3 regions of the Lysinibacillus sp. FSL K6-0057 genome follow, and region 2 is predicted to be linked to each of the others. Evidence: a T-box and tRNA genes for the amino acid it is inferred to sense, from the RefSeq annotation. Region 2 holds a T-box; the other regions hold tRNA genes.

Region 1 (7,733 bases), 1.0 Mb from region 2:
CAGAATGGTTGGAAATCATTCGTAGAGTGTAAAGGCACAAGGGAGCTTGACTGCGAGACCTACAAGTCGAGCAGGGTCGAAAGACGGGCTTAGTGATCCGGTGGTTCCGCATGGAAGGGCCATCGCTCAACGGATAAAAGCTACCCCGGGGATAACAGGCTTATCTCCCCCAAGAGTCCACATCGACGGGGAGGTTTGGCACCTCGATGTCGGCTCATCGCATCCTGGGGCTGTAGTCGGTCCCAAGGGTTGGGCTGTTCGCCCATTAAAGCGGTACGCGAGCTGGGTTCAGAACGTCGTGAGACAGTTCGGTCCCTATCCGTCGTGGGCGTAGGAAATTTGAGAGGAGCTGTCCTTAGTACGAGAGGACCGGGATGGACACACCGCTGGTGTACCAGTTGTCTTGCCAAAGGCATCGCTGGGTAGCTATGTGTGGACGGGATAAGTGCTGAAAGCATCTAAGCATGAAGCCCCCCTCAAGATGAGATTTCCCATTACGCAAGTAAGTAAGATCCCTCAAAGACGATGAGGTAGATAGGTTCGAGGTGGAAGTGTGGTGACACATGGAGCTGACGAATACTAATCGATCGAGGACTTAACCAAAACGTTTGAAACATTCAATGCACGTTTATCCAGTTTTGAAAGAATAAAATATTATAATATACTTGTAATTTTTATAAGATATGTTATAATAAGTATTGTCTTTCAAATAGTCTAGTGATGATGGCAAAGAGGTCACACCCGTTCCCATACCGAACACGGAAGTTAAGCTCTTTAGCGCCGATGGTAGTTGGGGGCTTCCCCCTGTGAGAGTAGGACGTCGCTAGGCTATATACTAAAATTATTCCGAAGTAGCTCAGTTGGTAGTAGCACCTGACTGTTAATCAGGTTGTCGCAGGTTCGAGTCCTGCCTTCGGAGCCATTCTTGGAGAGTTGTCCGAGTGGCCGAAGGAGCACGATTGGAAATCGTGTAGGCGGTTAACACTGTCTCAAGGGTTCAAATCCCTTACTCTCCGCCAGCACTTTGATTTGTTCCAATAGTTGGCCCCTTGGTCAAGTGGTTAAGACACCGCCCTTTCACGGCGGTAACACGGGTTCGAATCCCGTAGGGGTCACCATTTAAATACCCAGATGGAGGATTAGCTCAGCTGGGAGAGCATCTGCCTTACAAGCAGAGGGTCGGCGGTTCGAGCCCGTCATCCTCCACCATTATTTTTTACAATAGTATATATCATTATCGCGGGGTGGAGCAGTGGTAGCTCGTCGGGCTCATAACCCGAAGGTCGTTGGTTCAAATCCGGCCCCCGCAACCAAATGGTCCCGTGGTGTAGCGGTTAACATGCCTGCCTGTCACGCAGGAGATCGCCGGTTCGATCCCGGTCGGGACCGCCATTTATTTTAATAACATGGGTCAGTAGCTCAGTTGGTAGAGCATTAGATTGAAGCTCTAAGTGTCGGCGGTTCGATTCCGTCCTGACCCATCATGTTTTTTTGCCGGTGTAGCTCAGTTGGTAGAGCAACTGACTTGTAATCAGTAGGTCGTGGGTTCGACTCCTATCGCCGGCACCATGTATTCCCGGAGGGGTAGCGAAGTGGCTAAACGCGGCGGACTGTAAATCCGCTCCTTAGGGTTCGGCGGTTCGAATCCGTCCCCCTCCACCAGTTTTAATCTAATAGGGGCATAGTTTAACGGTAGAATAGAGGTCTCCAAAACCTTTGATGTGGGTTCGATTCCTACTGCCCCTGCCAATTTAATTTTATGGCGGTTGTGGCGAAGTGGTTAACGCACCTGATTGTGGTTCAGGCATTCGTGGGTTCGATTCCCATCAGTCGCCCCATTTAATTTTAAATTAGAATAATACCAAATAGTAATTATGGCGGTTGTGGCGAAGTGGTTAACGCACCTGATTGTGGTTCAGGCATTCGTGGGTTCGATTCCCATCAGTCGCCCCATTTTTATCTAATTATCTTTTGGGGTATAGCCAAGCGGTAAGGCAACGGATTTTGATTCCGTCATGCCCTGGTTCGAATCCAGGTACCCCAGCCATTTTTTGCGGAAGTAGTTCAGTGGTAGAACACCACCTTGCCAAGGTGGGGGTCGCGAGTTCGAACCTCGTCTTCCGCTCCAAGTATGATGGCGGCATAGCCAAGTGGTAAGGCACAGGTCTGCAACACCTTTATCACCGGTTCAAATCCGGTTGCCGCCTCCATATTTTAACTGCTAATCGGTTTATCCGATTTTTTTTATCGCCATTATGCCGGTGTGGCGGAATTGGCAGACGCGCACGACTCAAAATCGTGTTCCTTTGGAGTGTCGGTTCGACCCCGACCACCGGTATCTAAAACTAGCAATAGAATGCTACGTATCAAGGCTTCACACTTAATTGTGTGGAGTCTTTTTTGTGTTCCTTTACACTACAAAATCAATTCAAGTAGTGTGCGGAGGTAGTGTAACAGAGCCTTTGTATGCAACAATTGCTGTTAATATCCCGACTTCGATAGTTGATTGTCCAATAGAATAATAGGGAATATAACCCAAAAGAAAAAACGTCACTACGGTTAAGTAAATGACGTTTTGTGATGTTATTGATCTCGTGATTTATTTGTGGTCATTTCTATTAAGTCTTGAATAAACTCAGGAGTCTCAATGGATGTAAAAATTTAGAAACTTGTTGTCGCGCTTGTTTCTCATTGTATGGGAACGGTCATGGGCCAATTTTATCAATTCAATCGCCAAACTCTTCTTGTACACGTTCTTCAATCCATAGGCTTTTGCGTTCAAAGCGATATTTAAGTGATAAAGTTCTTTGTCTGTTAGCGGTCTTTCTTCCATATATAAAACCCTCCGCCGATAATTTTTTTGTATCTTAGTAATTGGTGGATTTTAGTAATTAGTATTATGATAATAAATTGAAAAATAGCAGACAAATAGAAAATTTCCCTATTTTTTATTTTCGAAATATTCTTTTATATAATACCCTTCCTCCTCTGGCGTTGACAAACGAGTTGCTTTTCCTAGGGCTTCTTCACCTCCGCCTTGTTGTAATTTCCAAATTTTATTATGGTCGTCAACGGCGTTTGAAAAATCACCTTTCGACCATCTTTCCAATATTGGAATGTAAAGATCGTTATGTTCATAATCGTTCATTTTACATACAGCCAACAATCGGTCAACCTTTTCTTGTGTTATTTGCTCGTGACCCCATTGAGCACCAGATTGAACCTTTTGGTGAGACATGCTGTGAATGGCTTCATTTATTTTGTCTTCTATTAAGTTGTCAGGATAAAGCAATTCTTCTTTTGTTTTACTTTCGAGAATTGCTCCGTCACCTTCAACAACAATTGTTTTTGTTGAAAGTGAGCAGGTTGAGCAGGTTTTTCTATTGGATTTGTGAATTGAGTGTAAGCAAAAGCTGCACCGATGATGGCTGCTATTACAATGATAATAGTAGTCGATTTTGTTTTTCTTTTCATTCTATTAACTCCTCATTGTAATTTGTATGATTATGTAATTATATATTGCTTTATATTATGTAATTAGGTTAATAATAACAGATTATTATAATTAAACGGGATTGATTAAGGGAAGCAAAACAAAAAAAGTCCATGTTTATTTTTCAAACATGAGCTTTTTTAATAAAATTTAATTTGGACATTGTAAGGCGTTTATTGTTCTTCTACTGATACATTTCTGTAAAAGTATCGATTGCCAATTGATCGTTTCCTTCAATGGTTTCTTTTAGAAGATGTGCATAAGTTCTCATTGTTGTTTCAATGTCTTCATGACCTAAGCGTCTACTTATGTATTCCCCGCAAATCAAATTTTCTGTGAAAAGTGTGAAGTAAAAATGTTCCCTGAGGGCTATTGTTTGCCTGTTACCACATTTGAAGTGGAGACGGACAAGTGTGGGTGCTTTCCCCTCATTTATTTTAATTAGGAATAGTATACTTTTTCTACTTTATATAATGTTTGCTCGATAGTCGAGCAGAGAACGGCATCTACATTGTAAAATTTAACTCGAAAGTATAAACTTTTCAAAAAGTTCTTTATATTATTTTTTTGCTTAAAGGCAGGGAGAAATTCTGAATTTTTCTCCACATCACCAAAACTTTGAATCCATTGCTCTACATGAGTCTGACTAAGTATTTTTCTATTTAATACACTAATTATACATTTTACCATTCTTTCATCTTCCCCATCGGAGTAAACTCGATCTGTTATGGTCATCTTTTCGTAAACCAAATCGAGGATAGTTAAGAGGTCACTTTTATCCAGTTCGGAGCATTGGGCCAAATCATCTAAAGCATCTGCTGCATGGGCTATAGCATGAGCCCAGCCTTTTTCTTCGTCATACCCACGGTAATCTCGCTCTTCCTGTACATTGTAAAATACTTTCTCTTTTATCTGATGAATTTGCTCTCTTGAGAGAAATGGTGATTCTCTATTCCTTGTGAAGAGGAGCGGTATGACTAGCATGGAGAAAGATCGAGTGAAGACAGAGTCTGTATTTGTTTCACCAAGCTTAAAAAGCAGATGGTTTTTATCCAAAACAACTGGTAGAAGTTGTTCTAGTTCGTTTGCTGTTAGAGAATTATCAGGAATCCAATGTGATAAGGTCGTATAAATTAGCTCATCACGTAGTTGGGCATCCAAAGAACCGATGTTATTTATCATTTCTAGCATCAACTGGAATGTATCGGGGGGTGCCTGGTATCCATTTTCTTTTATTAATATCAACTTTTCTTTTAAATTCATTTTACACGCTCCTACTAGAAATTTTCTGAACTAACTTTTTCAAGGGTTTCTACTGATTATACGGCTTCTTCCCTTACGATGAGGTACAGATAGGATCAGAGACAATCCGCAATAGCAGAAAGGAATAAATTATTTCCAAGCGGTTTATTTCCTCATAAAATCCATAAAATTCCTCCTCCTTCGATTGTATTTTATACGATAACTTACTATCTAAAAAACTTTCCCACCCGATTTTAGGATAAAGAACCCATATAATAATATTAAAAATTTTCATTGTAAGTTAATGGTTAGATAGTTATCATTTGTATGTTAAATTAAATTAATACAAAGTGCAATAACTAATGGAATTTAAATTTTGGGCGTGAACTTCTACTGAAGTAATAATTACAATCGATCTAATAAGAAAAGACAATATTCAGGAAATATTATCGTTGTCACCTACACAGCAAGGACTACTCTTTAAATATCAGATGGATCCTAAATCGAGCGAATACATGGAACAGGTTGTCCTAAAAATTAAAGGAGATATAACTGATAAAGAGATTGAAAGAGTATGGCATTACTTGATTAGCGCTTTGAAGAAAGAGTGAGAGATTGTACTACCATATTAAATGAAATACGGGATAATGAGCTGAAAAAAGGGATTGATTTAGCAATGGAGAAATAAAAAGCAAAACACAAAGAGGAGAAAGTTTAGCGGAATGTCTCAGCAAGAATTAGCAGAGAGCAACATGTACTGGGATTATGACTAGTCCCAATGCAGAGTATACATGTGGAGAAATCTGGACTAAGCGAAATTGTCGATAAAGCATTTATAAAATCATGATATAATGAAATGGAAGGATAATGAATTCATTCCCTAATATTACATAAATCTGTGGTGGAGGGAAATTTATGATTAGAATTAAAAAGATCATAATTCTTTTGAAAGGGTGATCATAATGAAAACAATTTATATTTATCCAAAATTAGCAATGGGATTTAGGGGATTTGCAACAGGTTTAGATAGAGAAGGATTCTTTTTGAAGAAAAGGTCAACGAGGCTAAAAAAAAGTATAGACAATTCATTGAAAGAGAATAATTTGAGTTTTAATGTAGAAGTTACTCATGGGTTTGAATCTCCAGAGGAATTATTAGAAAATGATGGCGTTTTGGTTTTGATTTCTCCATACTTAAAAAGTTTACTTGGTCACATTGATTTTTCTAAAAGTGGATACTATCTTTTATCAGAGGCAGAATATAATTCTGAAAATATTGATAACATCTTAAAGTATATAAAAACGCTATAAGAGTAAAAGAAAACTATTGAAATGCTAAAAAATCCAGTTTAGCTATTAGAAATATATGTAAAACAAGAATGTTTATATTAGCATTCTTGTTTTTTTTGTGTGATACAACCAATTTTATAATAAAAGGAAAAGTAGTAGATAAGGAATGATTCAATTTCAGACGGGAACAGGGAAGTTAAACTCGAAAGATTATGTCATCGAGGAGCTTTTCAACTTATTAACTACTCCAGTTCATTCACATAATTTTAGTAAAATTTGATAACCGTTTAAGACAGATGTATTATATAATTAAGACAATTGACTTAAATGGAAAAGGGGTGAGTATATATGAAAAAATTGCCTGAAGCAGAATTTGAGATTATGAAGATAGTTTGGGAAAGTAATCCTCCAATTACTACAGGTATCATAATGCACGAAATAGGAAATGAGAAAGGTTGGAAAATCCAAACCGTAGTATCTCTTATGAAAAGATTAACTGAACGTGGATTTCTTCGCAGTGAGAAAAAAGCTAAGGAGAGATTTTATTACCCTACAGTAGAAAAAGATGCCTATCTAAGTTTTGAAACAGAACAATTTATGAAGCTCTATCATAAAAATTCCTTTATGAATTTAGTAGGTACACTCTATAAATCCGATACTATTTCTAATGAAGATTTAGCTTCGTTAATTAAATGGGTGGAAGAAAAGAGGGATTAATATGCACAGTATCATGGTAGGTTTATTCTTTAAATCAGTAGTTATGTCCTTTATTGGACTACTCTTTATGGCTGTAACGCCTTTCCTTTTAAAACGATACAGTGCTAGGTGGCTTTATTATGGCTGGCTTGCTATCCTTGCAGGTTTTATTTTACCATTTACAATCAATAGATCGACCCCAGTTATCAATCTATCAGAATCGGTGCAAGTACCATCTAAAGAACCTATTCCGACTAACAGTAGTCACATAACGCTTGTGTCCTCATCCGTAGATACAGTGACAGCACTTTCTGTTTGGCAGATAGTGATGATCATTTGGATTTTAGGAATCGTTGTATTTTTGGCAGTTCATCTTGTAAAACATTATCGATTTATGTACATGGTGAAAAGATGGGGGCAAACGATATCTGAACCAAAAACCCTTCATTTGCTTGAAAAAGTTAAAAGCGAAATGAATATCACGAAGGAAATCACATTGAAAGCATGTAGCTGTATCCATTCCCCCATGTTAGTGGGATTTACTAAAGATACTATCTGGCTACCTAATAATGCTTATCGAGAAGAAGAACTAACCTTGATATTGAAGCATGAGTTAGTTCATTTAAAACGGAAGGATTTATGGTATAAAGCTTTTGTATTGCTGATTAGTAGTATTCATTGGTTCAATCCATTGTTCTATCTATTCGCTAAAGAACTGGACAACCTTTGTGAACAGGCTTGTGATGAGGAAATAGTAAAAAATACTGACCTCCAACTTAGAAAAACGTATAGTCAGACGATACTACATGCCGAGAAATTAAAAAGAGGTGAGGGTGTTTTTTCTACAAATTTTCTAGGAGGTACACAAATTCTAAAAAAGAGAATACTCTCCATTATGGATATGAGTAAGAAGAAATCAGGAATCGTTGTGATGGCACTATTAATTTTATTTACAACAGGTGGAATGGCTGTCAGTTCAGCATTTGCTATTTCCAGTAAGCCATTGAACTATT
Region 2 (7,733 bases):
TTCTACCTGTTGATGATTGGAAAATTCCTTGGTAGGAAGACCAATATTTACATCGAAGCGGCTTGCGAGTGCGAGCAATGCCCCAATAAGAAAAATGGCCATGCCAAATGCACGGATGGCAGACTTATTCATCAATCAACGCCCCCCGTTTGCAATCACTTGCCGAACTTGCTCTTCTGTTAAATTTGAGCGAATACTGATATCTGCTACCGAAAGACCCTGTTTATTTAATTCCAGTACCTGACTAACGATAATTTGATGAATGGGTTTTGCTTGTGCTGTTGTTTGTCCAACTTTTGAAGCCTGGGCTGCCTGTTGAACGGCTTGCATGACTTGTTGTACTTTAGGATTTTGTCCTTTTGGGTGTATACTTGATTTTGATTTCACTTGGAACTCAGGCTCTAATAAAAGTTCTTCCTCAACAATTTTTAGGCGACGTTTTAAATTATTTGTTTCTTGGAAGATGGAGATAGATAATTCTTCGACATCTTGTTCGATTTTTTTCGAGCTATTTTTGAAAAAGAACGAAACGATGATCAGAAAAATCCCGATACTCATTAATACGATGGATAAATCCAATAGTTTCACCTCAATGTAGTATGTAATTATAAGATATTTTACCATATGCAAACTTAATATGAAATGAAGGTAGATTTTTTTTCAGTTTATGTTATAATAGGTTAGTCGTATAAATCATGCTCAAATTTAAATTCTTGATATAGAGTGGGAGGGTTAATGATGCGCGTAAACATTACTTTAGCTTGCACAGATTGCGGCGAACGTAACTACATTTCTAAAAAGAACAAGCGTAACAATCCAGAGCGTCTTGAACTTAAAAAATATTGCTCTCGCGAGAAGAAATACACTCTTCACCGTGAAACTAAGTAATCGCTCATTAAGCCAAAACCACAAGTGGTTTTGGCTTTCTACATTTTATGACATCATTTCGATGTAACGACTCCAAGAGGATATGAAGTTTTACGATAGAGGAGGTAGCCTAGATGGATAAAACAACTTTACGAAACACGGTACGCCAAGCCCTTGCCACTATGACGGATGCAGACTATCAGCGTCAATCATTAGCTGTTTTAAAAAAGGTGCTACAGGAACCATATATAATAGAAGCAAATACAATTGGCATGACCATTTCAAATAAGCCAGAAGTCGACACGATTCTTTTGATTGAGGAGTTATGGGCACTAGGTAAAAAGGTCGCAGTTCCTAAATGCCACCCAAAAACAAGAGAAATGTCATTTTACGCCATTGAATCATTTGCCCAGCTTGAAACTGTATATATGCATTTGCGTGAGCCCATTCCAGCGAGATGTGAGTTTGTTGACGCAAATGAGATGGATATCATTGTAGTACCAGGCGTTGTTTTTGATCGAGATGGCTATCGAATCGGCTATGGCGGTGGTTATTATGACCGCTATGTATTAAACTATAATAAGGGTAAGCTGATGTCGCTGCTCTTTGATGAACAAATCATTGATTGCGTTCCTACCGAAGCACATGATTGCCCAGTAGATATCATTGTGACACCCACAAAACGTATTGACTGTCTTGCACAACGAGGAGCGAATGAAAATGGATAAAATGTTAGATATTTATGAACTCTTGAAAACATATGGTACTTATATTTATACACGTGATCCAATTGGCGATTTGATGTTAATGGAGGATGAAATACGTGAACTCTATAAAGCAAATGTACTAGACATAAAAGATTATCAAATGGCCTTGCTACTAATTCGACAAGAAACAACAAGACTTCGTATGGAAGAGCATAAAAAGTAATGTTTGAAATATAATGTAATTGGGTATTGTAAAATTAATGTAACATGTATGTAATATTCTTAAAAACAGTGGGTTTCCGCTGTTTTTATGTTTTTACGAAACTTTTTACATTGCAAAACGTATATATAGATATCTAGTGCATAGAAAGAGCGAGGAGAAAAAATTTTCCATAAGATATGTGTTGATTATCTGTTAAAAAAGGATTAAGATATATTTTGTTTCAGTAACAAAATGTAAAAAATTATTATTTTTTTTGTAAGGAAGTAGGGAGGATGTTAGGAATGAAATCAATAAAGTGGCCTAAACATTCATTTATGATACTAGCAATTATAGCAACTTGGATCAAAACGGTCATTGTTTACCACACAAGCTTTGAAATGAAACTTGAAAATGCAATGCAACAATTTATTTTATTTATTAATCCACTAAGCTTCTTGCTATTTACGTATGGTTTATCACTATTCTTTAAATCAGCAAAAGCTAGAAATCGTTATTTGATTACGGTCAGTGTTATTTTGTCCATAGTCTTATACGGAAATGTAGCGTTCTATCGATTCTACAATGATTTTATTACGCTACCAGTATTATTCCAAACAAGTAACTTTAGTGACTTAGGAACATCAGTAGCAGCGATAGTGGAGCCTTGGGATGTATTATATTTCGTTGATGTCGTTATTTTAATCTTAGCGAATAAATTTTTACCGAAAATGAAAGAAGTATTTAAAGTGAATGTTGAGTTCCGTCGTGCATTCTTTGTGCTAGCGATAGCAATGACATTCTTAAACCTAGGATTAGCAGAAACTGAGCGTCCGCAATTACTAACACGTAGTTTTGACCGCGAATTATTAGTAAAAAACATTGGTACGTACAATTACCACTTGTATGACATTTATATTCAATCTAAATCATCTGCGCAACGTGCGTTAGCCGATGGTAGTGAGCTAGTAGAAGTGAATAACTATATACGCTCTAATCAGGCTGCTGTGAATCCAGAGATGTTTGGGAAATATAAAGGTCGTAACTTAATTGTTGTGTCGATGGAGTCTTTACAAAACTTTGTCATCAATAATGACATGAATGGTCATGAAATCACGCCATTCTTAAACTCTTTAACAAAAGATAAAGATACGTATTATTTCAGCAACTTCTATCATCAAACAGGTCTAGGAAAAACATCTGACTCTGAGTTTATTGTTGAAAACTCATTGTTTGGATTAGGTCGAGGTGCTGTATTCTTCACGCATGGTGGAAATACGTATAATTCAATGGCTGAACGCCTTGGAGAAAATGGATACTTTACAAATGTCATGCACCCTAATAATAAATCATTCTGGAACCGTGACATGATGTATCAATCGTTAAAAATTAATAAATTCTACGATATAGATTCATATACTGTGGAAGAGGGGCAAGCTGTAAACTGGGGGATGAAAGATGTTCCATTCTTAGAGCAATCAGCTGCTTTAATGAAAGATATGCCACAGCCATTCTACTCTAGACTTATTACATTAACGAACCATTATCCATTTACATTGGACCCAGAAGATATTATGATTCCTGAATATGATTCAAATTCAGGTACATTAAATCGTTACTTCCAAACAGTACGTTACATGGATGAAGCTTTAAAAGACTTCTTCCAACAGTTAAAAGATCAAGGTGTCTATGATAACTCTATTATCGTGATGTATGGGGATCACTATGGTATTTCTGAGAACCATAATAAAGCAATGGCACAATATTTAGGTAAAGATCAAATTACACCAATGGATAATGCCATGCTTCAAGAAGTACCTTTATTCATCCACATCCCAGGAGCTGGCGATGGAAAAGAAATGACAGAGATTTCAGGACAAATGGATTTACGTCCAACGATCTTACACCTTCTTGGCGTTGAAACGTCAAAAGATATGCAAATGGGTGCAGATTTATTCTCTCCAGAGCATGAGGACTTTGTAGTCTTCCGTGATGGACGCTTTATTACAGATAAATACGTCTATGCTGGTGAAGCTTGCTATGACAAAGCAACTGGTGAAGAAATAGAGGGTGAGCCATGTCAGTCTTATGCTGATCGTGCAACAATGGAGCTGGAAAATTCCGATGCTATCATCAATGGAGACTTGCTACGATTCTATGATGAAAAAACAGGTAATTTAAAGCAGGAGTCAGTTAAATAATCAAAGAGAGATCTCGTATAGGGATCTCTCTTTTTATATTGTTTTTAAAAGACCATTGGCTTCTATTTTAAATATGGAGAAGGAATTAGTCACGACAACCATTCATATAATTTGTGAATCTTATGCTAAAGAAAACACCTTTCATAAAATTTATAGATTTCCTTTGTTTTACATTGCTATGTAAAGTGAAAACACTTTATTGGACCTCTCTTTTTATTGACAAATAGAAAAATACGATTATAATAATTTTAAATATCTGCATAACGAAGATTTGTTTTTCGCATTTCGGAGTATAAGAGTGAAAGGCATGGAAAAGAACGAGTAACTTTAATGGAACTGACAGAGAGTAGCCGGTTGTTGAGAGGCGCAAGGGATATTAAAGTGAATACATCTTGGAGCTGCGTACCGAAACTTTAGTAGGCTACGACGGGGTTGCATCCGTAATCATTGCAAAAGTATCGCTACGGCTGTACTTGTTGAGGAGGGCTATGTGAATAGCTCTTGAAAAAAGGTGGTAACACGTTTATCTACGTCCTTTAGGAATTTCCTAAAGGCTTTTTTTTATGCCTTCTAAGCAGAAACGTGTACAAAAGTTATTAAAGCCTTTACAACAGTCGGTAATCCATTAACTCTTATAGAACTTGCAATATTAATATTTAATATTACAAGGAGATGTTTCGTATGTTTTTAACACCAAAGGAGCAAATAGCGATTATCAAGAAGGGTGCTAACAAAATTGTTGATGAGCAGGATTTACTTGAAAAATTAGAGCGATCGTATAAAGATAAGCGACCTTTAACAATTAAGCTAGGGCTCGATCCATCTGCACCAGATATTCATTTAGGTCATGCAGTCGTTCTACGGAAAATCAAGCAAATGCAAGATTTAGGGCATCATGCAGTTATTGTTATCGGTGATTTTACAGGACGAATTGGCGATCCTACAGGTAAAGCAAAGGGGCGAACAGCCTTAAATGATGATACAGTGAAGAAAAACGCCCAAACATATTGTGAGCAAATTTTTAAAGTGCTAGATGAGAACAAGACAACGGTTCGTTTTAATAGTGAATGGTTAGCAAAGCTGTCATTTGAAGAAGTCATTCAGCTGGCAGCCACGACATCTGTTGCTCGACTTTTAGAGCGCGAAGATTTTCAGAAACGTTACCATCAGCAAATCCCAATTGGCATTCATGAGTTTTTCTACCCACTTATGCAAGCATATGATTCGGTAGAGCTAGAGGCTGATATAGAGTTAGGTGGAACAGATCAGACGTTCAATATTCTAATGGGACGCACCTTACAAAAGCATCGAGGATTAGAAAAACAAATTGCTATTTTTATGCCATTACTCGAGGGATTAGATGGCATTGAAAAAATGAGTAAAAGCTTAGGCAATTATATTGGTGTCAATGAAGCACCTGAGATTATGTTTAAAAAGGTGATGGAAATACCAGATACTTTAATTATCAAATATTTTGAATTAGCAACAGATGAACATCCACTACAAGTGCAGGCTATTCAAGATAGACTACAAATGGGAGAGAATCCCCGTGATCTGAAATTTCAATTAGCAGAAATTATTACGAATTTATACCATGGAGCTACAGCAATGGAGGAAGCAAAATCTTATTTTGAAGCAGCATTTCAAAGAAAGGAAATACCAAAAAACATTCCTCTACTGCTCTTAGAAATTGATAAGGAAAGAATTGTGGATATTATGCCACAACTAGTGGCAATGGGCTTTATTCAGAGTAAGAGTGAGTTTTTGCGGTTAATCAAGCAAAATGGAGTATCCTTGAATGGAGAAAAAATAGCAATGGATGATCTATCACAAGTATTGATGAATGGTGATGTCCTACAAATTGGTAAGAAACGATTCCTTCAATTTAATAAGTAATGATAAACAAAAAAAGAGCAATCTCCGAGGAGACTGCTCTTTTTTTGTCTGAATTTTAGTGTAATTTTGGTGGGTAACCGCTGTTAACAATCGTCATGATGACGAACCATCCGAATACAGCAGCACTTAATAAGTTGAAAACAACGCTTAATAGGTTCTTTTCTTTAATTGCTTGGAATGTACCAACTACAGCTAAAATCGCTACTAGACCAAAAATAACCATTAATAAGTTCATTAAAAATAGACACTCCTTTCGACATCAGAAAATGAATGTCGCAAACAATATTCCTCCTTAATTGTAAACGTTCTACTTGTTTTTGTCGAGAACTAAAATAGCGCAAACTATGAACATTTATCGTCAAATTGTGGCAAAGCCTGTATAATAGGAAGTTGAGGTGATAACTATGATGAACGTACGAAGTTATTCTCTTGGTCCCGTCCAAACGAATTGCTATATCGTATCGAATAAAGAAAAAGAATGTATCGTATTTGATCCAGGTGAGGAAGCGGAGCGTCTAATTAAAACAATCCGTAGCAACGGCTTAAAACCTCTTGCTATCTTTTTAACACATGCCCATTTTGATCATATAGGGGCAGTGGATGCTGTGCGTGAGGTATTTGACGTTCCTGTATGGATTCATGAAAAGGAAGTTAGTTGGCTAGCCGATCCAACGAAGAACGGCTCTAGTAAATATGCTGCATTACCAGATTATCGGGTAGCTGCACCAGCACAAGACACAATCATCAAAGAAGAACAGCAATTTGAAATGAGTAATTTTGTTTTTCAAGCTGTTTTTACACCAGGGCATTCGCCTGGTAGTATATCCTATATCTTTGAAAAGGATGGTTTTGCCATCGTAGGAGATACATTATTTGAACAAGGTGTAGGACGTACAGATCTATTGGGTGGATCAACCAAAATATTATTGGAATCTATCCATAATAAGCTGTTGACACTACCTGAGGATACTATTATCTATCCTGGCCACGGTAATTATACAACTGTAGGTGCAGAAATGGAGACAAATCCTTTTTTAAATGGATTTTAAAAAAATGGCGAATTAGCTAAAATTATCACTTAGCACATAAAAAAGCGTATCTCACCAATCGTGAGATACGCGATTTTCTTTGTATTAATGACCGCCACCAGGTACGTGAATGAATGTTGTATAGTACGTGAAGCCAGCGAAGAATACAGTTAAATATGCTCCGAAAATGTACATGTACATACGTTCTGAAAGGTTTAAGAAGCCTAATAATAAGAATAAACCTGTATTACCTAAGAATAATAGCGATACCTCGTTCATACCTCCAAGGTAGAACATAACGGCAAAAATACCTGTCCAGAATGCCATAACTTTATACATATTATCCATGAAATTTCCCCTCCTTTTGCCCACGACACAATAATCTCTTACTCATTATAAATGATATGAAAGGTGTCTGTAAACTGGAACTTCTCCATGTTTGTGACAAACAAATGGATTTTTAATCTAGCGATCGATTTCTGTCACGTTTATTTCATATTTACATAAATCGCAATTATGTATCATACTTTCCATTTGCACAAATTCATTGTTCGTAAACAGTGCATCTAATTGTCCTTTTAAATAGGATTCATGTAATGAACAAACAATTTCAGAATGGGCAGTCAGTTGCTCCTGGAATGGACAATTGAAAATGGAGAAGATCACTTTTTTTCCATGCTCAGTTTGTTGAATTTGTGGAATATAGCCAATTAAAGCGGCATTGTCCGTTAATAGCTGAAGTTTTTCATCGAAGGAAAGAGAATTACTTAATGTCAAATCAGCATTCATATAATTTTTCATTTGCTGGTAGCCATCTTGGTAGCTAATTTCCTGG
Region 3 (7,733 bases), 2.1 Mb from region 2:
AGAAAAAAGCATGTAACACACATCTGTGCTACATGCTTGATGACCCGTACGGGATTCGAACCCGTGTTACCGCCGTGAAAGGGCGGTGTCTTAACCACTTGACCAACGGGCCGTGGCTCCGAAGGCAGGACTCGAACCTGCGACAACCTGATTAACAGTCAGGTGCTACTACCAACTGAGCTACTTCGGAATAATGATGGGCCTAAATGGACTCGAACCATCGACCTCACGCTTATCAGGCGTGCGCTCTAACCAGCTGAGCTATAGGCCCATTTTGGAGCGGGTGATGAGAATCGAACTCACGACATCAGCTTGGAAGGCTGAGGTTTTACCATTAAACTACACCCGCAATAATGGTGGGTCAGGACGGAATCGAACCGCCGACACTTAGAGCTTCAATCTAATGCTCTACCAACTGAGCTACTGACCCGGAAAATGGAGGAGGTAGAGGGATTCGAACCCCCGCGCGGTGTTACCCGCCTGTCGGTTTTCAAGACCGATCCCTTCAGCCAGACTTGGGTATACCTCCAAAAATATTAAAATGGTGGAGCCTAGCGGGATCGAACCGCTGACCTCCTGCGTGCAAGGCAGGCGCTCTCCCAGCTGAGCTAAGGCCCCATTTATCATGAAAGATGGTCGGAATGACAGGATTCGAACCTACGACCCCTTGGTCCCAAACCAAGTGCTCTACCAAGCTGAGCTACATTCCGTAAACGTGAATTTATTGGCGCGCCCGACAGGAGTCGAACCCATAACCTTCTGATCCGTAGTCAGACGCTCTATCCAATTGAGCTACGGGCGCATATTAATTAAAAAATGATGAGCCATGAAGGACTCGAACCTTCGACCCTCTGATTAAAAGTCAGATGCTCTACCAACTGAGCTAATGGCTCGTAAAATAAAAAATGGCTGGGGTACTAGGATTCGAACCTAGGCATGACGGAATCAAAATCCGTTGCCTTACCGCTTGGCTATACCCCAATTTTGAAATGGGGCGACTGATGGGAATCGAACCCACGAATGTCGGAACCACAATCCGATGCGTTAACCACTTCGCCACAATCGCCACTATAAAATAATAGCTATATATGAACGAGTACCTCAATACCTGGCAGGGGCAGTAGGAATCGAACCCACACCAAAGGTTTTGGAGACCTCTATTCTACCGTTGAACTATGCCCCTAAAATGGTGGAGGGGGACGGATTCGAACCGCCGAACCCTAAGGAGCGGATTTACAGTCCGCCGCGTTTAGCCACTTCGCTACCCCTCCAAGGGAATGGTGCCGGCGATAGGAGTCGAACCCACGACCTACTGATTACAAGTCAGTTGCTCTACCAACTGAGCTACACCGGCAATAATAATGGCGGTCCCGACCGGGATCGAACCGGCGATCTCCTGCGTGACAGGCAGGCATGTTAACCGCTACACCACGGGACCATAATGGTGGAGGATGACGGGCTCGAACCGCCGACCCTCTGCTTGTAAGGCAGATGCTCTCCCAGCTGAGCTAATCCTCCACAAAAAATAAGCGAAGCGATGTCCTACTCTCACAGGGGGAAACCCCCAACTACCATCGGCGCTAAAGAGCTTAACTTCCGTGTTCGGTATGGGAACGGGTGTGACCTCTTTGCCATCATCACTTCACTTATTCAGTTGAAAGACTTATTCTTTCAAAACTGGATAAACGTGCATTGAATGTGTCAAACGTTTTGGTTAAGTCCTCGATCGATTAGTATTCGTCAGCTCCATGTGTCACCACACTTCCACCTCGAACCTATCTACCTCATCGTCTTTGAGGGATCTTACTTACTTGCGTAATGGGAAATCTCATCTTGAGGGGGGCTTCATGCTTAGATGCTTTCAGCACTTATCCCGTCCACACATAGCTACCCAGCGATGCCTTTGGCAAGACAACTGGTACACCAGCGGTGTGTCCATCCCGGTCCTCTCGTACTAAGGACAGCTCCTCTCAAATTTCCTACGCCCACGACGGATAGGGACCGAACTGTCTCACGACGTTCTGAACCCAGCTCGCGTACCGCTTTAATGGGCGAACAGCCCAACCCTTGGGACCGACTACAGCCCCAGGATGCGATGAGCCGACATCGAGGTGCCAAACCTCCCCGTCGATGTGGACTCTTGGGGGAGATAAGCCTGTTATCCCCGGGGTAGCTTTTATCCGTTGAGCGATGGCCCTTCCATGCGGAACCACCGGATCACTAAGCCCGTCTTTCGACCCTGCTCGACTTGTAGGTCTCGCAGTCAAGCTCCCTTGTGCCTTTACACTCTACGAATGATTTCCAACCATTCTGAGGGAACCTTTGGGCGCCTCCGTTACCTTTTAGGAGGCGACCGCCCCAGTCAAACTGTCCGCCTGACACTGTCTCCTGCCCCGCTAAGGGGCATGGGTTAGAATTTCAATACAACCAGGGTAGTATCCCACCGACGCCTCCTTCGAAGCTGGCGCTCCGAGATCTCTGGCTCCTACCTATCCTGTACAAGTTGTACCAAAATTCAATATCAGGCTACAGTAAAGCTCCACGGGGTCTTTCCGTCCTGTCGCGGGTAACCTGCATCTTCACAGGTACTATAATTTCACCGAGTCTCTCGTTGAGACAGTGCCCAGATCGTTACGCCTTTCGTGCGGGTCGGAACTTACCCGACAAGGAATTTCGCTACCTTAGGACCGTTATAGTTACGGCCGCCGTTTACTGGGGCTTCAATTCGCAGCTTCGCTTGCGCTAACCACTCCTCTTAACCTTCCAGCACCGGGCAGGCGTCAGCCCCTATACGTCACCTTACGGTTTTGCAGAGACCTGTGTTTTTGCTAAACAGTCGCCTGGGCCTATTCACTGCGGCTCTCATGCGCTTGCACGCTCAAGAGCACCCCTTCTCCCGAAGTTACGGGGTCATTTTGCCGAGTTCCTTAACGAGAGTTCTCTCGCACACCTTAGGATTCTCTCCTCGACTACCTGTGTCGGTTTGCGGTACGGGCACCTCTCACCTCGATAGAGGCTTTTCTTGGCAGTGTGAAATCAGGAACTTCGTCCATACGGACTCGCCATCACAGCTCAACGTTACAGTGTGCGGATTTGCCTACACACACGCCTTACTGCTTGGACGCGCATATCCAACAGCGCGCTTACCCTATCCTACTGCGTCCCCCCATTTCTCAAACGGTGAGGAGGTGGTACAGGAATATCAACCTGTTGTCCATCGCCTACGCCTATCGGCCTCGGCTTAGGTCCCGACTAACCCTGAGCGGACGAGCCTTCCTCAGGAAACCTTAGTCATACGGTGGACGGGATTCTCACCCGTCTTTCGCTACTCATACCGGCATTCTCACTTCTAAGCGCTCCACCAGTCCTTCCGGTCTGACTTCAACGCACTTAGAACGCTCTCCTACCACTGACATCGTAGATGTCAATCCACAGCTTCGGTGAATCGTTTAGCCCCGATACATTTTCGGCGCAGCGTCACTCGACCAGTGAGCTATTACGCACTCTTTAAATGATGGCTGCTTCTAAGCCAACATCCTGGTTGTCTGTGCAACGCCACATCCTTTTCCACTTAACGATTACTTTGGGACCTTAGCTGGTGGTCTGGGCTGTTTCCCTTTTGACTACGGATCTTATCACTCGCAGTCTGACTCCCGTGTATAAATATCTGGCATTCGGAGTTTGTCTGAATTCGGTAAACCGGGATGGCCCCCTAGTCCAAACAGTGCTCTACCTCCAGTATTCTCATCACGAGGCTAGCCCTAAAGCTATTTCGGAGAGAACCAGCTATCTCCAAGTTCGATTGGAATTTCTCCGCTACCCACACCTCATCCCCGCACTTTTCAACGTGCGTGGGTTCGGGCCTCCAGTAAGTGTTACCTCACCTTCACCCTGGACATGGGTAGATCACCTGGTTTCGGGTCTACGACCACGTACTATTTCGCCCTATTCAGACTCGCTTTCGCTGCGGCTCCGCCTTCTAAAGCTTAACCTCGCACGTAATCGTAACTCGCCGGTTCATTCTACAAAAGGCACGCTATCACCCATTAACGGGCTCTAACTACTTGTAGGCACACGGTTTCAGGATCTCTTTCACTCCCCTTCCGGGGTGCTTTTCACCTTTCCCTCACGGTACTGGTTCACTATCGGTCACTAGGTAGTATTTAGCCTTGGGAGATGGTCCTCCCGGATTCCGACGGAATTTCACGTGTTCCGCCGTACTCAGGATCCACTCAGGAGGGAACGAACTTTCGACTACAGGGCTTTTACCTGCTCTGGCGGACCTTTCCAAGTCGCTTCATCTAACTCGCTCTTTTGTAACTCCGTATTGAGTGTCCTACAACCCCAAGAGGCAAGCCTCTTGGTTTGGGCTCTTCCCGTTTCGCTCGCCGCTACTCAGGGAATCGATTTTTCTTTCTCTTCCTCCAGGTACTTAGATGTTTCAGTTCCCTGGGTCTGCCTTCAAGACGCTATGTATTCACGTCAAGATACTACGCGATTAAACGTAGTGGGTTCCCCCATTCGGAAATCTCCGGATCAAAGCTCACTTACAGCTCCCCGAAGCATATCGGTGTTAGTGCCGTCCTTCTTCGGCTCCTAGTGCCAAGGCATTCGCCGTGCGCCCTTAATAACTTAACCAAGTTATTAAGCCTATAAAAAACTTAAAAAATAAATGTGTTTGTTACAATTTCAATGTCGTTTTATCCAGTTTTCAAAGAACAAGTTTTGAAGTGTTTCATTCAGAAAGAATGAACCTTCAAAACTGAACGCAAAACGTAATCTTACAAACCCAAGGTTTGTATTCCGAAATAATCCTTAGAAAGGAGGTGATCCAGCCGCACCTTCCGATACGGCTACCTTGTTACGACTTCACCCCAATCATCTATCCCACCTTCGGCGGCTGGCTCCAAAAGGTTACCTCACCGACTTCGGGTGTTACAAACTCTCGTGGTGTGACGGGCGGTGTGTACAAGGCCCGGGAACGTATTCACCGCGGCATGCTGATCCGCGATTACTAGCGATTCCGGCTTCATGTAGGCGAGTTGCAGCCTACAATCCGAACTGAGAACGACTTTATCGGATTAGCTCCCTCTCGCGAGTTGGCAACCGTTTGTATCGTCCATTGTAGCACGTGTGTAGCCCAGGTCATAAGGGGCATGATGATTTGACGTCATCCCCACCTTCCTCCGGTTTGTCACCGGCAGTCACCTTAGAGTGCCCAACTAAATGATGGCAACTAAGATCAAGGGTTGCGCTCGTTGCGGGACTTAACCCAACATCTCACGACACGAGCTGACGACAACCATGCACCACCTGTCACCGTTGCCCCCGAAGGGGAAACTATATCTCTACAGTGGTCAACGGGATGTCAAGACCTGGTAAGGTTCTTCGCGTTGCTTCGAATTAAACCACATGCTCCACCGCTTGTGCGGGCCCCCGTCAATTCCTTTGAGTTTCAGTCTTGCGACCGTACTCCCCAGGCGGAGTGCTTAATGCGTTAGCTGCAGCACTAAGGGGCGGAAACCCCCTAACACTTAGCACTCATCGTTTACGGCGTGGACTACCAGGGTATCTAATCCTGTTTGCTCCCCACGCTTTCGCGCCTCAGTGTCAGTTACAGACCAGATAGTCGCCTTCGCCACTGGTGTTCCTCCAAATCTCTACGCATTTCACCGCTACACTTGGAATTCCACTATCCTCTTCTGCACTCAAGTCTCCCAGTTTCCAATGACCCTCCACGGTTGAGCCGTGGGCTTTCACATCAGACTTAAGAAACCACCTGCGCGCGCTTTACGCCCAATAATTCCGGACAACGCTTGCCACCTACGTATTACCGCGGCTGCTGGCACGTAGTTAGCCGTGGCTTTCTAATAAGGTACCGTCAAGGTACAGCCAGTTACTACTGTACTTGTTCTTCCCTTACAACAGAGTTTTACGAACCGAAATCCTTCTTCACTCACGCGGCGTTGCTCCATCAGGCTTTCGCCCATTGTGGAAGATTCCCTACTGCTGCCTCCCGTAGGAGTCTGGGCCGTGTCTCAGTCCCAGTGTGGCCGATCACCCTCTCAGGTCGGCTACGCATCGTCGCCTTGGTGAGCCGTTACCTCACCAACTAGCTAATGCGCCGCGGGCCCATCCTATAGCGACAGCCGAAACCGTCTTTCAGTGTTTCACCATGAGGTGAAACAAATTATTCGGTATTAGCCCCGGTTTCCCGGAGTTATCCCAAACTATAGGGTAGGTTGCCCACGTGTTACTCACCCGTCCGCCGCTAACGTCGAAGGAGCAAGCTCCTTCTCTGTTCGCTCGACTTGCATGTATTAGGCACGCCGCCAGCGTTCGTCCTGAGCCAGGATCAAACTCTCCATAAAAGAAATTTGATTAGCTCAAATTGTTTTGCTGGCATCAATTTTGATGTCCAAAATTTTTGTTTCGTTCACTCGCCGAAGCTAGCTACTTAAAACTTTATTGATTACGTTTTGCTTGTTCAGTTTTCAAGGTTCATGTTTTGCTTTGTTTTAGCGTGTCACCCTGGCGACTTGTATAATACTACACCCTTATTTTAAAAAGGTCAACACTTTTCAAGAAAAAAATTTAACTTTTTTATTATCAAAGAAAAACTTCCTATATTAACAACTGCAAAAAGGATGATTAAAAAAATCTACTCCATAAGCTAGTTCAATGTTATACCGCTAACTAAAAAATAATTTTATCATAATTTCCTACAAAAAAATAATAGATCTTTTTATAAAACAAAAAACTCGGTAGAGAAACCGAGTTTTTAAAATGGGAAAAAGAATGGGATGGCGATCATCATGACAATAAACATAACAATTTGTAATGGTACCCCTATTCTTACAAAATCCATAAATTTGTAGCCCCCTGCCGTCATTACCAATGCATTAGTAGGGGAAGCAATTGGCGTAGCAAACGCCATACTTGCTGCGACTGCTACTGCAATCATAAATGTTGTGGGACTAACCTCCATTGCAATGGCAGCACTCATGGCAATCGGTGCAAACAATACAGCAGTTGCCGTATTACTAATAAATTGACCGAAAATGGCTGTCAAAATATAAACGCCTATAAGCACGCCATATGGTCCGAAATCACCTAAGGCATTAATAATACCATCGGATAAAATGGTCATGCCTCCTGTTTTTTCTAACGCTGTCGCCATTGGCAACATGGCAGCCACTAGCACAATACTTTCAAAATTCATATTACTATAGGCATCTTCCATGTTTCTCAAGCAGCCTGTTAAAATCATAAGTACGGCACCAATCATTACAGAAATTACAGCAGGGAAAATTTCAAATGCCATCAAAATAATCATGAACAACATAATAATCCCTGCAATTCCAGCTTTGCCTGTAGCTGCTGCTACACTTGCATGTTCTTTCGGCTGCCCGACAACCACGACATCCTGAGTTTCTCTTGCTAATAAAAGAATTTCATCCCATGCTCCCTGAACTAATATTGCATCTCCAAATTTTAATTTGTGAGACACCATATCCTGAAGCTTATATCCACCCTTGCGATTAATGCCAATGATATTTAAATTATATTTTTCTCGGAATCCGAGAGAGCTAACCGTTTCATTGATAAAGCTCGAATTGGGTGTGAGCAATACCTCCGCAATGCCAAGATGCTTCGATACCAGTTCATCGGCTTCCCCTTCTACTAATCCTTGCATCTCAAGATGATAATCCTCAACAAAACGACGAATATCC

Evidence for each region. A T-box is a leader RNA that pairs with one kind of tRNA and senses whether it is charged. The one in region 2 lies ahead of tyrS (tyrosine--tRNA ligase), so its partner is inferred to be a tRNA-Tyr.
Region 1: it has a tRNA-Tyr gene. The T-box ahead of tyrS (tyrosine--tRNA ligase) is inferred to sense a tRNA for this amino acid. The anticodon was not compared.
Region 3: it has a tRNA-Tyr gene. The T-box ahead of tyrS (tyrosine--tRNA ligase) is inferred to sense a tRNA for this amino acid. The anticodon was not compared.

The regions. Positions count from the first base shown of each region.
Region 1 covers NZ_CP152047.1:4,268,416-4,276,148, reverse strand. Annotated here, with positions in the region: rRNA gene MHB40_RS21435 (23S ribosomal RNA) at 1-603, shown strand, start outside; rRNA gene rrf (5S ribosomal RNA) at 714-829, shown strand; tRNA gene MHB40_RS21425 (tRNA-Asn) at 846-922, shown strand; tRNA gene MHB40_RS21420 (tRNA-Ser) at 928-1,019, shown strand; tRNA gene MHB40_RS21415 (tRNA-Glu) at 1,044-1,118, shown strand; tRNA gene MHB40_RS21410 (tRNA-Val) at 1,134-1,209, shown strand; tRNA gene MHB40_RS21405 (tRNA-Met) at 1,239-1,313, shown strand; tRNA gene MHB40_RS21400 (tRNA-Asp) at 1,317-1,392, shown strand; tRNA gene MHB40_RS21395 (tRNA-Phe) at 1,409-1,481, shown strand; tRNA gene MHB40_RS21390 (tRNA-Thr) at 1,494-1,569, shown strand; tRNA gene MHB40_RS21385 (tRNA-Tyr) at 1,579-1,662, shown strand; tRNA gene MHB40_RS21380 (tRNA-Trp) at 1,676-1,749, shown strand; tRNA gene MHB40_RS21375 (tRNA-His) at 1,763-1,838, shown strand; tRNA gene MHB40_RS21370 (tRNA-His) at 1,878-1,953, shown strand; tRNA gene MHB40_RS21365 (tRNA-Gln) at 1,973-2,047, shown strand; tRNA gene MHB40_RS21360 (tRNA-Gly) at 2,054-2,128, shown strand; tRNA gene MHB40_RS21355 (tRNA-Cys) at 2,137-2,210, shown strand; tRNA gene MHB40_RS21350 (tRNA-Leu) at 2,258-2,338, shown strand; gene MHB40_RS21345 (DUF6241 domain-containing protein) at 2,942-3,292, opposite strand; gene MHB40_RS21340 (hypothetical protein) at 3,271-3,474, opposite strand; gene MHB40_RS21335 (DUF2785 domain-containing protein) at 3,935-4,756, opposite strand; gene MHB40_RS21330 (hypothetical protein) at 5,698-6,045, shown strand; gene MHB40_RS21325 (BlaI/MecI/CopY family transcriptional regulator) at 6,373-6,741, shown strand; gene MHB40_RS21320 (M56 family metallopeptidase) at 6,743-7,733, shown strand, end outside.
Region 2 covers NZ_CP152047.1:3,260,311-3,268,043, reverse strand. Annotated here, with positions in the region: gene MHB40_RS16330 (hypothetical protein) at 1-132, opposite strand, end outside; gene MHB40_RS16325 (hypothetical protein) at 136-588, opposite strand; gene rpmG (50S ribosomal protein L33) at 739-888, shown strand; gene MHB40_RS16315 (5-formyltetrahydrofolate cyclo-ligase) at 1,002-1,595, shown strand; gene MHB40_RS16310 (YqgQ family protein) at 1,588-1,797, shown strand; gene MHB40_RS16305 (LTA synthase family protein) at 2,079-3,974, shown strand; T-box leader at 4,274-4,514, shown strand; gene tyrS (tyrosine--tRNA ligase) at 4,656-5,870, shown strand; gene MHB40_RS16295 (DUF2759 domain-containing protein) at 5,926-6,105, opposite strand; gene MHB40_RS16290 (MBL fold metallo-hydrolase) at 6,275-6,919, shown strand; gene MHB40_RS16285 (DUF2626 family protein) at 7,004-7,246, opposite strand; gene MHB40_RS16280 (helix-turn-helix domain-containing protein) at 7,364-7,733, opposite strand, start outside.
Region 3 covers NZ_CP152047.1:281,127-288,859, reverse strand. Annotated here, with positions in the region: tRNA gene MHB40_RS01360 (tRNA-Glu) at 41-112, opposite strand; tRNA gene MHB40_RS01355 (tRNA-Asn) at 114-190, opposite strand; tRNA gene MHB40_RS01350 (tRNA-Ile) at 198-271, opposite strand; tRNA gene MHB40_RS01345 (tRNA-Gly) at 276-349, opposite strand; tRNA gene MHB40_RS01340 (tRNA-Phe) at 355-430, opposite strand; tRNA gene MHB40_RS01335 (tRNA-Ser) at 437-529, opposite strand; tRNA gene MHB40_RS01330 (tRNA-Ala) at 543-618, opposite strand; tRNA gene MHB40_RS01325 (tRNA-Pro) at 634-710, opposite strand; tRNA gene MHB40_RS01320 (tRNA-Arg) at 726-802, opposite strand; tRNA gene MHB40_RS01315 (tRNA-Lys) at 821-893, opposite strand; tRNA gene MHB40_RS01310 (tRNA-Gln) at 907-981, opposite strand; tRNA gene MHB40_RS01305 (tRNA-His) at 991-1,066, opposite strand; tRNA gene MHB40_RS01300 (tRNA-Trp) at 1,110-1,183, opposite strand; tRNA gene MHB40_RS01295 (tRNA-Tyr) at 1,188-1,271, opposite strand; tRNA gene MHB40_RS01290 (tRNA-Thr) at 1,279-1,354, opposite strand; tRNA gene MHB40_RS01285 (tRNA-Asp) at 1,363-1,438, opposite strand; tRNA gene MHB40_RS01280 (tRNA-Val) at 1,443-1,518, opposite strand; rRNA gene rrf (5S ribosomal RNA) at 1,530-1,645, opposite strand; rRNA gene MHB40_RS01270 (23S ribosomal RNA) at 1,711-4,638, opposite strand; rRNA gene MHB40_RS01265 (16S ribosomal RNA) at 4,820-6,371, opposite strand; gene MHB40_RS01260 (SLC13 family permease) at 6,782-7,733, opposite strand, start outside.